DNA from 3 places in the Streptomyces sp. NPDC048142 genome. Region 1 is predicted to be linked to each of the others. Evidence: riboswitches for the same ligand, from Rfam matches in the RefSeq annotation. Region 1 holds a riboswitch; each other region holds the start of a gene.
The links. Region 1 has a riboswitch for thiamine pyrophosphate ahead of thiO (glycine oxidase ThiO). Riboswitches for the same ligand answer to the same signal wherever they lie in the genome.

Region 1 (4,271 bases):
TCAGCTCGAAGTTGTGCGGGTTGCGGATGCCGAGCCCGGAGCCGATGGGAGAGCCGAGCGGCATGATCGCCGCGCACCCCACGTCCTCCAGCTTCCGGGCCAGGACCGGATCGTCGTTGGTGTACGGCAGCACGACGAACCCGTCGTCGACCAGGATCTCCGCCGCGTCCAGCAGCTCGACGGTGTCGGGCAGCAGGGTCCGTTCGTCGGCCATCACCTCCAGCTTCACCCAGTCGGTGCCGAGCGCCTCCCGGGCCAGCCGGGCGGTCAGCACCGCCTCGCCCGCGGTGAAGCAGCCCGCGGTGTTCGGCAGGACCTGGATGGAGAGCCGCTCCAGCACCGAGAGCACCGAACCCCGCACGGTCGGGTCCAGCCGGCGCATCGCGACGGTGGTCAGCTCGGTGCCGGAGGCGATCAGCGAACGCTCCAGCACCTCCAGGCTCGGGGCACCGCCGGTGCCCATGATCAGCCGGGAGCCGAACGTGGCAGGACCCAGCGTGAAGACGTCGTCCGACATGGTCAGCCTCCCTGCACGGCGGTCAGTACCTCGACGCGGTCGCCCTCGCCGAGCGGCGTGGCGGCCCACCGGCCGCGCGGGACGACGCTCTCGTTGACGGCGACGGCGACTCCGGAGCGGGCCGGGGTCAGGGTGGCCACGAGGGCGTCCAGGGCCGTCCCGGCGGGGACGGCACGGGCTTCCCCGTTCACCGAGACGGAAACCGAAGCCCCGGACGGTACGGGAGCGGAGGCCGGGGCGGAGGCGGGCTCCGGCGCGGTGGGCTGCTGGGTCATGCGGGCTGCTCCTGGAGTGCGGGGGCGGCGGGGAGTGCCGGTGCGAACCGGCCGGGGGCGAAGGGGCGGGCCGTCTCGGGCAGCTCGCCGGTGGTGAGGGCGTCGGCCATCGCGTCCCCGGTGACGGGGGTCAGCAGGACGCCGTTGCGGTGGTGGCCGGTGGCGAGCAGCAGGCCGGGCAGGGCGGTCGGGCCGAGCAGCGGGGCGTTGTCGGGCGACGCGGGGCGCAGACCGGCCAGGGTCTCGGTGAGCGGCAGCTCGGTGATGCCGGGCACCAGCTCGTGGGCGTCGCGCAGCAGCTCGTACACCCCGCCGGCGGTGACCGTGGTGTCCCAGCCCATCTCCTCGCTGGTGGCGCCGATCACCAGCTCGCCGTTCTCGCGCGGCACGAGGTAGAGATGGCCGCCCCGGACCACGGCGCGCACGGTACGGCCGAGGAAGGGGGCGTACGCCGGGGGCACGGTGAGCCGGATGACCTGGCCCTTGACCGGTCTGACCGGCGGTACGAGCTCCGGCGGGAGCCCCGCGAGCCGGCCGCTGAGACTGCCCGCGGCGAGCACGACCTGATCGGCCGCGAACTCCGTGCCGTCGCCGAGCAGCGCCCCGGCGGCCCGGCCCCCGGCGACGGTGAGCCGCTCGGCGGTGGTCCGGCGGAACACGACCCCGGCCCGCTCGCACGCGGTCAGCAGCGCCGCGGCGAGGCGGCGCGGATCCACCTGGTGGTCGCCGTCGACCCGGAGGCCGCCCCGGACGCCCGGGGCCAGCATCGGCTCCAGGCGGCGGCACTCACGGCCGCTCAGCCAGGTCGACTCCAGGCCCGAACGCTCCTGGAGGGCGTGCAGTTCGCGCAGATGCGCCCGGTCGTCGGAGTCCAGGGCGACGGCGAGCGTCCCGCAGGCGCGGAAGCCGGTGTCCCGGCCGCTCGCCTCCTCCAGCTCGGCCACGAACGCCGGATAGCGGGCGGCGGAGGCGAGGTTGAGCCCGAGCAGCATCTGCTCGCCGTAGTGCAGTTCGGTGACGGCCGCCAGCATGCCCGCCGCGACCTGTGCGGCGCCGCCGCCCGGTGCGGGATCCGCCACGGTGACGCCCAGCCCCCGCTGGGCGGCCCGCCACGCGGTGACCAGGCCGATGATTCCGCCCCCGATGACGAGGACGTCGGATCCGGAGGTTCTCCGCGAGATACGCATGGGTGTCCAGCCCCTCCCTTCGCCGGCATGACCCGGAGCAGGTTCGTACGGTCGGAGGCCGCCAGCCTCCCTCTCAGCCCGGTGCGTCCGGGCTCCCGCGAGTGTTCTACCTTGGCCACCCTAAACCCACTCGCCCATGGCACAGTCAAGGGAGCAGCCACCGTGGCCCGTTCACTCGACGGACTCGTCCTGGCCCCGGTCGCCGACCAGGCGCCCGGCCAGGTCGGCACCCGCACCCGCTTCACCTACCACGAGCGGGACGGCCGGATCTGGGCCGAGTACGCGGGCGGCGACGTGGTCCGCGGCCATCTCGTCGGCACCCGGGCCGGGGACGTGCTGGACTTCCGTTACGTGCAGCTCAAACAGGACGGAACGACCTCGTCCGGGCACTGTCTCTCCACGGTCGTCGACCTCGCGGACGGCCGGGTGCGGCTGGAGGAGCGGTGGGCCTGGGAGTCCCAGGAGGGCAGCGGGACCAGCGTGGTGGAAGAGCTCGCTTCCTGAGCCCGTTCCCCGGGGCCCCTCGGCCTCGTTCCCCGCGTCCCCGCAGCTCCTTCCCCGCGACCCCCTACCTGGCAGTCCGTCAGTTGAATAAGGTGGACAGGTGAGCGAGCAGACAGAGCAGCGGGCGGCGCGGCAGCGGACACGGCACGTCGTGGTCGTCGGGGCGGGCATGGCGGGCGTGCAGAGCGCCGTGGCCCTGCGCGAGGCGGGCTTCACCGGGCCGGTCACCCTGATCGGCGCCGAGCCCCACCAGCCCTACGACCGACCGCCGCTGTCCAAGGCCGTGCTGCTGGGCAAGGCCGAGGACTCCGCCTTCGACGTCGACTTCGAGGCGCTGGACATCACCCTGCGCCTGGGCCTGCACGTCACCGCCCTGCGCGCCGCCGACCACGTGCTGGACACCGCCGACGGGCCGGTTCCCTACGACGCCCTGGTCCTGGCGACCGGCGCGGAGCCCCTGACCCTGCCCGGCACCGAAGGCGTGCCCGGCGTCCATCTGCTGCGCACCCTCGACGACGCCGCCCGGCTGCGGCCCGTCCTGGAGCGGCAGCACGACGTGGTCGTCGTCGGGGCGGGCTGGATCGGCGCGGAGTTCGCCACCGCCGCCCGTGCCGCGGGCTGCGCGGTCACCGTCGTCGAGGCCGCCGCCCGCCCGCTCGCGGGCACCCTGCCCGCCGAGGTGGCCGCCCCGATGGCCGACTGGTACGCCGACAGCGGCGCCGAACTCCTCACCGGGGCGCGGGTCGACCGCGTCGAGGAGGGGGCCGTCATCCTCGCGGACGGCCGCATCCTGCCCGCCGGGGCCGTGGTCGTCGGCATCGGCGCGCGCCCCGCCACCGACTGGCTGGCCGGCTCCGGGGTCGCACTCGGCCCGGACGGCTCGGTCACCGCCGACAGCGCGCTGCGCACCTCGCTGCCCGATGTGTACGCGGTCGGGGACTGCGCCTCCTTCCCCTCCGCCCGCTACGGGACACGCCTGCTGATCCACCACTGGGACAACGCCCTCCAGGGCCCGCGCACCGCGGCCGCCGCGATCATGGCCGTCCAGGACGGCGGACCGCTCCCCGTCCACGACCCCGTCCCGTACTTCTGGTCCGAGCAGTTCGGCCGCTTCGTGCAGTACGCCGGCCACCACGCGGTCGCCGACACCCTGCTGTGGCGCGGCGACGGGGCGGACGCGGCCTGGTCGGTGTGCTGGCTGCGCGACGGCGCGCTGGCCGCCGTGCTCGCCGTGGGGCGCCCGCGCGACCTCGCACAGGGCCGCAGGCTCATCGAATCGGGGGCCGTCCTGGACCCGGAGAAGGTGGCCGACCCCGCCGTACCACTGAAGTCCGCCGCCCTGTGAGGGGCCCGGGACCCGCCGCGGCCCACCCCCGTACGGTCGGCCCGGCTACCGACTGTCAGTCCTGGATGGCACGCTTGTCCCTGTGACCGAGATTGACGCAAAGACCGATGCTCTCGTCCCCGCCTGGCTCCACCTTCCCGACATCGCGGAAATGCTCGATGTCCAGGTGACGCGCGTACGGCAGCTGGTCAAGGAGGGCCAGCTCATCGCCGTACGCCGTGGTGAGAACCGGACGCTCCAGGTGCCCGCCGCCTTCATCGACGGCGACAAGGTGGTCAAGGGCCTCTCCGGCACCCTGACCCTCCTGAGGGACGACGGCTATTCCGACGAAGAGATGCTGGAGTGGCTCTTCACTCCCGACCCGACCCTGCCCGGCACCCCCGCACAGGCGCTGAGCGAGAATCGCGGTACGGAGGTGAAGCGCCGCGCCCAGGCGCTCGCCG
Region 2 (4,271 bases), on a different contig from region 1:
AGCATCAGCAGCGCGTCGAAGCCGCGGACCAGCCGTCCGGCCCGCCGGGTCAGGGCCGCCGCCGCGAGCCCGCCGACGACGAGGGCGATGAGCGTCGCGACGAGCGCGTACCGCAGGGAGTTCCCGACGGCTTCCAGCGGCGGCACCAGGAAGGTGGAGGAGCCGCCCGACCCGGCGGACTGGAGGGCCCGGTAGTAGCCGAAGCCGTAACCGCCGGATCCGTCGAAGGACCGCTCCACCAGCACCCCGAGCGGCATCAGGATCAGCAGCAGCGCGGTGAGCAGGACACCGCCGAGCAGCGCCCACTGTCCGGGGCCGCGCGGCCGGCGGGAGGTCCGGGCCGGGTCGACGAGCTTCAGCGCCCGCTCCCGGCGGCGTACGGTCGCGGCGTGCACGGCGAGGATCCCGCCGACCGCGGCGAACTGCACCAGGGTCAGCACGGCGGCCGTCGGCAGGTCCAGCAGCTGCGCGGTCTGCCGGTAGATCTCCACCTCCAGGGTGGAGTACGCCGGTCCGCCGAGGATCTGCACGACGCCGAAGGAGGTGAAGGTGAAGAGGAAGACCATCAGCGCGGCGGCGGCGACGGCCGGGGCGAGCGCGGGCAACGTCACCCGGCGGAAAGCGGCGAACCGTCCGGCCCCCAGCACCCGGGCGGCCTCCTCCTGGCGGGGGTCCAGCTGCGACCACAGCCCGCCCACCGTGCGTACGACCACGGCGTAGTTGAAGAAGACATGGGCCAGCAGGATCGCCCACACGGTCGTGTCGAGGCGGACGCCCCACAGTTCGTCGAGGAGTCCGCCACGTCCGAGCAGCGCCAGGAACGCGGTGCCGACGACGACGGACGGCAGCACGAACGGCACCGTGACGACCGCCCGCAGCACCTGTTTGCCGGGGAAGTCGAAGCGGGCGAAGACATACGCCCCGGGCAGGGCGATCAACAGGGTGAGCGCGGTCGAGGCGAGGGCCTGCCAGGTGGTGAACCAGAGAACGCCGAGGATGTCCGGGCGGGCCAGCACCTCGCCGATCCGCCCGAGCTGCCAGTCGCCGCCCGCCTTGAGCCCGCGGCCGACGATCGCGGTCACGGGGTAGGCGAAGAACAGCGCGAAGAACGCGACGGGCACGGCCATCAGGCCGAGCCGCACCGCGGTCCCGCGCCGACCGGCCCCGCCACCGGCGGGCCGGACGGGCTCGGCGGCCTTCGCCTCGGGCCCTACTTCAGGACCAGCGACTGCCACGACTGGATCCACTGCTCACGGTTGGCGGCGATCTTCTCGGGCTCGACGGTGGGCGGCGTCTCGACGCTCTCGCCGAACTCGGTGAACAGCGCGGGGAGCTTCGTGTCCTTCACGACCGGGTTCACGAACATGTTCAGCGGCATGTCCTCCTGGAACGTCTTGCTGATCATGAAGTCCAGCAACGCCTTGCCGCCCGCCTCGTTCTTCGCCCCGGTCAGCAGCCCGGCGTACTCGGTCTGCCGGAAGCAGGTGCCGGTGGCGACCCCGGTGGGGGCCTCCTTGGGCTGCGGGTCGGCGTAGAGCACCTCGACGGGCGGGCTGGAGGCGTAGCTGACGACGAGCGGCCGGTCCGCGTTGGCCTTCTTGCCGCCCGCGGAGCCGGAGAACTCCTCGTTGTACGCCTGCTCCCAGCCGTCGACGACCTTGACGCCGTTGGCCTTCAGCTTCTTCCAGTACGCCTCGTAGCCGTCCTCGCCCTGGGTGGCGATGGTGCCGAGGAGGAAGCCGAGACCGGGCGAGGAGCTCGCGGCGTTCTCGGTGACGAGGAGGTTCTTGTACGCGGGCTCGATCAGGTCCTCGAAGGTCTTCGGCGGCGCGAGCTTCTTGTCGGCGAAGTACTTCTTGTCGTAGTTGACGCAGATGTCTCCGGTGTCGACGGGCGTCACCCGGTGCTTCTCGTCCGTCTGCGTGTCCGCCGCGACCGTGTCCAGGCCCTTGGCCTCGTACGCGGTGAACAGACCGTTGTCGAGGGCGCGGGAGAGCAGGGTGTTGTCGACGCCGAAGAAGACGTCGCCGCGCGGGGAGCCCTTGGTGAGGATCTCCTGGTTGAGCGCGGCTCCGGCGTCGCCGCTCTTGAGGATCTCGACGGTGTAACCGGTCTCCTCGGCAAACGCCTTCAGCACCCCGTCCGAGACGCTGAAGGAGTCGTGGCTGACCAGGGTCACGGTCTTGGAGCCGGTGCCCTTGGACGCCCCGGAGCCCGCGGGACCGTCGTCGCTGCCGCAGCCCGCGAGCACGGTGACGCCGAGAGCGGCGGCGAGCGCGGCCGCCGCGTACTTCGTGGTGGTGTTCATGTGATTCCTCCTGGAGGTGACCAGGAAGAGACGCGGCCCCGCCCGCTGTCCGGCGAACCGGAAGCGGGCAGGGCGCAACAGCTTGAGTAAGGTCCGAACTTCCTACCCGGAATGACCCGGGCGAGGTTCAGAGGGTCTGCGGCCAACCTGTCCTTGGTGCCGCACTCTCAGCGCTGTGGCGCTCCCCTGTCGGAATATGAAGTTGATTTCGGCCCAGGCTACACCGGCGGTTTTCGGCCGGGCCGTGCGGTCTCCGGTCTTTGCGCGGTCGCTGCTGCGCCGAGGTCTCAGCGCTCGGAGGCCGCCAGCTGCCCGCAGGCTCCGTCGATCTCCTGGCCACGGGTGTCCCGGACGGTGACTGGCACGCCGTGGGCCGCGATGGCCTCGACGAACGCCTTCTCGTCCTCGGGCCGCGAGGCGGTCCACTTGGAGCCGGGCGTGGGGTTCAGCGGGATCAGGTTGACGTGCACCCGCTTGCCCTTGAGCAGCCGGCCGAGCAGGTCGCCGCGCCAGGCCTGGTCGTTGATGTCCCGGATCAGGGCGTACTCGATGGAGATCCGGCGGCCGGACTTCTCGGCGTACTCCCAGGCGGCGTCCAGCACCTCGCGGACGTTCCACCGGGTGTTGACGGGGACCAGGGTGTCGCGCAGCTCGTCGTCCGGGGCGTGCAGCGAGACGGCGAGGCGGCACTTGAAGCCCTCGTCGGAGAAGCGCAGCATGGCCGGGACAAGGCCCACGGTGGAAACGGTGATCCCGCGCTGCGAGAGGCCGAGGCCGTCCGGCTCCGGGTCGGTGAGCCGGCGGATCGCGCCGACCACGCGGTTGTAGTTGGCGAGCGGCTCGCCCATGCCCATGAAGACGATGTTGGAGAGCCGCGCGGGGCCGCCGGGCACCTCGCCGTCGCGCAGGGCGCGCATGCCGTCGACGATCTGGTGCACGATCTCGGCGGTCGACAGGTTGCGGTCGAGGCCGGCCTGCCCGGTGGCGCAGAAGGGGCAGTTCATTCCGCAGCCGGCCTGCGAGGAGATGCACATGGTGACGCGCTCCGGGTACCGCATCAGGACGGACTCGACGAGCGTCCCGTCGTGCAGCTTCCACAGGGTCTTGCGTGTCGTGTCGTCGTCGCAGCTGATGTGCCGGATCACGGACATCAGGTCGGGGAACAGCGCCTCGGCGAGCTTCTCCCGCGACGCGGCCGGGATGTTGGTCCACTCGGCCGGGTCGTGCGCGTACCGCGCGAAGTAGTGCTGCGAGAGCTGCTGGGCGCGGAACGGCTTCTCACCGGTCGCGGCGACCGCTTCCTTGCGCTCGGCGGGCGTGAGGTCGGCGAGGTGCCGCGGCGGCTTCTTGGCTCCGCGGGGCGCGACGAAAGTGAGTTCTCCGGGCTTAGGCATGGTTCATCCAGTGTGGCAGACAGACGGGTGAGGGCCCGCCGCCCTGTGGACAACGGACCCTCACTCGAAGAACGTGCAGGTGGGAAGGGGTGTCTGGCGCTCAGCCCGAACCCACGAACAGCACCAGCAGCAGCCAGACGACCGGTGCGGTGGGCAGCAGCGAGTCCAGCCGGTCCATGATGCCGCCGTGGCCGGGGAGCAGGGTGCCCATGTCCTTGATCCCGAGGTCCCGCTTGATCATGGACTCGCCGAGGTCGCCGAGGGTGGCGCTGGCGGCGACCGCGAAGCCGAGCAGCAGGCCCTGCCACCAGGCGCCGCCGTCGATCAGGAACTCCATGCACAGCGCGCCGGCGACCATCGCGAAGCCCACGGCTCCGAACAGGCCCTCACGGGTCTTGCCGGGGCTGATGCGCGGGGCGAGCTTGTGCTTGCCGAAGCGCCAGCCGACCGCGTACGCCCCGGTGTCGCTGACCACGGTGAGGACGAGGAAGGTCAGGACCCGCCACGATCCGTCGTCCGCCTTCAGCAGCAGGGCGACGAAGGTGGCGAGGAAGGGTACGTAGAACGCC
Region 3 (4,271 bases), on a different contig from region 1:
CGATCAGCAGCCACCAGCCGGAACGACCGGTGTCGTGCAGGCGGCGCACGCCGACAGCGAGCGTCGGAACGAGAATCGCGACGCTGTAGATGAAGGACAGGAAGTCCGCGCCGATCAGGCCACCGATGATCGAGAGCACCACGCTGATGCCGACGCTGATGAGCGTGAACATCCAGTACTCCTTGCGGCGCGCGCGTCCGCTGAAGCCTGCGTAGTTCTTGAGTACTGCCAGGTACCAGTCCATGGTGATTCCCTCCCCGGGCCCCTGTTCAAGGGCCGCCAATTCTCAGCCAAGCTAGCCGGAAAGTAAGCCACAGATAAGCAAAGGGTCAAGGGCTGGTGAGCTGCGGGCCAAACGTACATAAAGCTGCCACACGACCGTATCCATACTGTCGCTTAACAAGGTGGCCAACCATGCCAAACAACCGTGAAATGGCGGCAGTTACCCAATAGGGCAGGAAACGCCCATAGCCTCCTGGCCGGATCGGCATCGGTGCTACGTGATCGCGCCTCGGCCGACCGGGGCCGCAGGTCCCGAGGAGGACCCGACCGCCGGACCCGAGAAGGACCCGACCGCCGGGGACGGGGAGGCCCCGACCGCCGGGGACGGGCCGGCGGCCGGGGCGGGTCAGTCGGCGATGGGCAGGTAGACCCGGTTGCCGGCGGCCGCGAACTCCTTCGACTTCTCGGCCATGCCCTGCTCGATCTCCTCCTGCGAACCGCCGTGCTGACGCCGGATGTCCTGGGAGATCTTCATCGAGCAGAACTTCGGCCCGCACATCGAGCAGAAGTGCGCCGTCTTCGCCGGTTCGGCGGGCAGCGTCTCGTCGTGGAACTCCCGCGCGGTGTCCGGGTCGAGGGCCAGATTGAACTGGTCCTCCCACCGGAACTCGAACCGCGCGTCGGACAGCGCGTCATCCCACTCCTGCGCGCCCGGGTGCCCCTTGGCGAGGTCGGCCGCGTGGGCGGCGATCTTGTAGGTGATCACGCCCGTCTTCACATCGTCCCGGTTGGGCAGCCCCAGGTGCTCCTTGGGCGTGACGTAGCAGAGCATCGCCGTGCCCCACCAGGCGATCATCGCGGCGCCGATACCGGAGGTGATGTGGTCGTAGGCGGGCGCGACGTCCGTGGTCAGCGGGCCGAGTGTGTAGAACGGCGCCTCCTCGCAGATCTCCTGCTGGAGGTCGATGTTCTCCTTGATCTTGTGCATCGGGACATGCCCCGGGCCCTCGATCATGGTCTGGACGCCGAACCGCTTGGCGACCGTGTTCAGCTCGCCCAGTGTGCGCAGCTCGGCGAACTGCGCCTCGTCGTTGGCGTCCGCGATCGAGCCGGGGCGCAGCCCGTCGCCGAGCGAGTAGGTGACGTCGTACGTCGCGAGGATCTCGCAGAGCTCCTCGAAGTGCTCGTAGAGGAACGACTCCTTGTGGTGCGCGAGACACCAGGCCGCCATGATCGAGCCGCCGCGCGAGACGATCCCGGTCTTACGACGGGCCGTCAGCGGGACGTACGGCAGGCGCACGCCGGCGTGCACCGTCATGTAGTCCACGCCCTGCTCGGCCTGCTCGATGACGGTGTCCTTGTAGATCTCCCAGGTCAGCTCCTCGGCCCGGCCGTCGACCTTCTCCAGGGCCTGGTAGAGCGGGACGGTGCCGATCGGCACGGGGGAGTTGCGCAGCACCCATTCACGGGTGGTGTGGATGTTGCGGCCGGTGGACAGGTCCATGACGGTGTCGGCGCCCCACTTCGTCGCCCAGGTCATCTTGTCCACCTCCTCCTCGATGGAGGAGGTGACGGCCGAGTTGCCGATGTTGGCATTGACCTTCACCAGGAACCGCTTACCGATGATCATCGGCTCGATCTCGGGGTGGTTGACGTTGGCGGGCAGCACCGCCCTGCCCTGCGCGATCTCCTCGCGGACGACCTCGGCCGCCACGTTCTCCCGGATCGCCACGTACTCCATCTCCGGGGTGATCTCCCCCCGTCGGGCGTACGCGAGCTGGGTGACGGGGCGCCCGTCGCGGCTGCGGCGCGGCTGGCGCGGGCGGCCGGGGAACACGGCGTCGAGGTTGCGCAGTCCGCCGCGCGGCGAGGTGTGCTTGAGCCCGTCGTCCTCGGGGCGGGCCGGACGGCCCGCGTACTCCCCCGTGTCGCCGCGGGCGATGATCCAGTTCTCCCGCAGCGGCGCGAGGCCGCGGCGGACATCGGTGTCGATGGTGGGATCGGTGTACGGCCCCGACGTGTCGTACAGCGTCACGTCCTTGCCGTTGGTGAGGTGCACCTGTCGGACCGGCACCCGGAGGTCCGGGCGCGAGCCCTGGACGTACCCCTTGTGCCAGCCGATGGACTTCCCGGCCTCGTCGTCGTTCCGATCGGAGGCAGGCGTGCGTGCGTCCGCTGTGGTCATGAGACCTACTCCCTACGCCGGCATTACCCGGTAACAGGTTCGGCGGTCGGCGCAGCGAGTCCCGTACGGATGTACGGCGATCAGCGCCCTCTCAGCCCGGTGCTCCGAGCTCCCGCGTGTACAAAGGTGCCTCCACGCTAGCGTCCTTCCCGGCGAGCTGACCAGAGAGGGTCCTCCCGTTCTTGCGATGATCGACCCGTGACCTCTCCCCAGAGCGACCCCTCGCCCCAGCCGCCCCAGGGCCACACCCACAGCCACGGACCGGCCGCCCCGGTCTCCAAGCACCTGCGCAAGGTCATCGCCGCCGTACTGATCCCGTTCGCGACGGCGGTCGTCGTCGGCCTGATCGCGTTCTGGCCCGGTGGCGTGCCCGACCACGAGCGCACCGGCGTCGGATTCGACCGGCAGACCCAGGACGGCAGGGTCGTCCAGGTCGACAAGGTCGACTGCGCGGACGTCAACGCCGCGCAGGTGCCCCCGACCGGCGACACCTCCACACCCTCGGGCCGGGAGGCCGTCAACGAGCAGGAGGGGGAGTGCTCGAAGGCCACCATCGAGGTGACCAGCGGCGACGACAAGGGCCGCAGGTTCGTCGAGGTGGTCCAGCCGGACGCGCCCCGCCAGCTGAGCGAAGGGCAGGGCGTGGTCGTGGCGTACGCCCCCGACGCGCCGCGCGACCTCCAGTACTCCGTGACCGACGTGGACCGGAAGATTCCGATGGCGCTGCTGGCCGGGATCTTCGCGCTGGCGGTGGTCGCGGTGGGCAGGATGCGCGGGGTGATGGCGCTGGTGGCGTTGGCCGTGTCGTTCGCCGTGCTGACCCTGTTCATCCTGCCGGCGATCCTGCAGGGATCGAATCCGCTGGTCGTGGCGGTGATCGGGGCCAGCGCGATCATGCTGGCGGCCCTCTATCTCTGCCACGGGGTGACGGCCCGTACGTCGGTCGCAGTCGTCGGCACGCTGATCTCGCTGCTGTTGATCGGGCTGCTGGGCTCCCTGTTCATCGACTGGGCGAGCCTGAGCGGCAACACCGACGACAACACCGGCCTCATCCACGGCCTGTACCCGGACATCGATATGAGCGGTCTGCTGCTGGCCGGCGTCATCATCGGTTCGCTCGGGGTGCTCGACGATGTGACGGTCACCCAGACCTCCGCCGTCTGGGAACTGCACCAGGCGGACCCGCAGATGGGTTGGAAGGGGCTGTACCGGGCAGGTATCCGGATCGGAAGGGACCACATCGCCTCGGTGGTCAACACGCTGGTGCTGGCGTACGCGGGCGCGGCGTTGCCGCTGCTGCTGCTCTTCTCCATCGCCCAGAGCAGTGTGGGGACGGTGGCCAACAGCGAGTTGGTCGCCGAGGAGATCGTCCGCACACTGGTCGGGTCGATCGGCCTGGTCGCCTCGGTGCCGGTGACCACGGCGCTCGCCGCGCTGGTCGTCTCCGCGGACCGCCCGGGGTCCGGCGGCGCACAGGCGGCTACGGCCGCGCCCGCGCGGTCCGGACGGGGCCGTCGTCGCAGGAAGGGATGACGAGCCGCCGGGTACACCCGGTCAGCCCGCGTTCTGCTCCTCGGCGAGGATGCGGCCCAGCGCATCCTCCAGGTTCCCGTCGAAGTCACCCAGCGTGTGCTCCTGACCGAGCGGTACGAGCTTGTCCGTCCGGTCGAGAAACGCCACCAGCGGTGCCGTACCCGCCCGGAACAGCGCACGGTCCGCACCGACCTGGAGCCGGATGTGCACATCTCCGAGGCCCTCGGGCTCGGTCGGGCCGATATGCACATCTCCGTCGCCGCTCGGGCTGTTGAGCCCGTCCAGCAGCAGTTCGCGGCCGAACGCCCAGGTCACAGGGGCATCGCCGGGC

Region 2: linked by a shared signal. The riboswitch ahead of ACGF2Y_RS02120 (thiamine ABC transporter substrate binding subunit) and the one ahead of thiO (glycine oxidase ThiO) in region 1 are both predicted to bind thiamine pyrophosphate.
Region 3: linked by a shared signal. The riboswitch ahead of thiC (phosphomethylpyrimidine synthase ThiC) and the one ahead of thiO (glycine oxidase ThiO) in region 1 are both predicted to bind thiamine pyrophosphate.

Annotation. Positions count from the first base shown of each region.
Region 1 is NZ_JBIDBC010000027.1:54,503-58,773, reverse strand. Features, by position in the region: gene ACGF2Y_RS27855 (thiazole synthase) at 1-517, opposite strand, end outside; gene thiS (sulfur carrier protein ThiS) at 520-792, opposite strand; gene thiO (glycine oxidase ThiO) at 789-1,979, opposite strand; TPP riboswitch at 1,977-2,088, opposite strand; gene ACGF2Y_RS27840 (hypothetical protein) at 2,142-2,483, shown strand; gene ACGF2Y_RS27835 (NAD(P)/FAD-dependent oxidoreductase) at 2,584-3,828, shown strand; gene ACGF2Y_RS27830 (Rv2175c family DNA-binding protein) at 3,911-4,271, shown strand, end outside.
Region 2 is NZ_JBIDBC010000001.1:418,311-422,581, reverse strand. Features, by position in the region: gene ACGF2Y_RS02125 (ABC transporter permease) at 1-1,127, opposite strand, end outside; gene ACGF2Y_RS02120 (thiamine ABC transporter substrate binding subunit) at 1,211-2,308, opposite strand; TPP riboswitch at 2,390-2,506, opposite strand; gene rlmN (23S rRNA (adenine(2503)-C(2))-methyltransferase RlmN) at 2,596-3,702, opposite strand; gene ACGF2Y_RS02110 (phosphatidate cytidylyltransferase) at 3,803-4,271, opposite strand, start outside.
Region 3 is NZ_JBIDBC010000002.1:252,678-256,948, reverse strand. Features, by position in the region: gene ACGF2Y_RS03755 (DUF805 domain-containing protein) at 1-244, opposite strand, end outside; gene thiC (phosphomethylpyrimidine synthase ThiC) at 629-2,407, opposite strand; TPP riboswitch at 2,400-2,533, opposite strand; gene ACGF2Y_RS03745 (YibE/F family protein) at 2,606-3,940, shown strand; gene ACGF2Y_RS03740 (SsgA family sporulation/cell division regulator) at 3,962-4,271, opposite strand, start outside.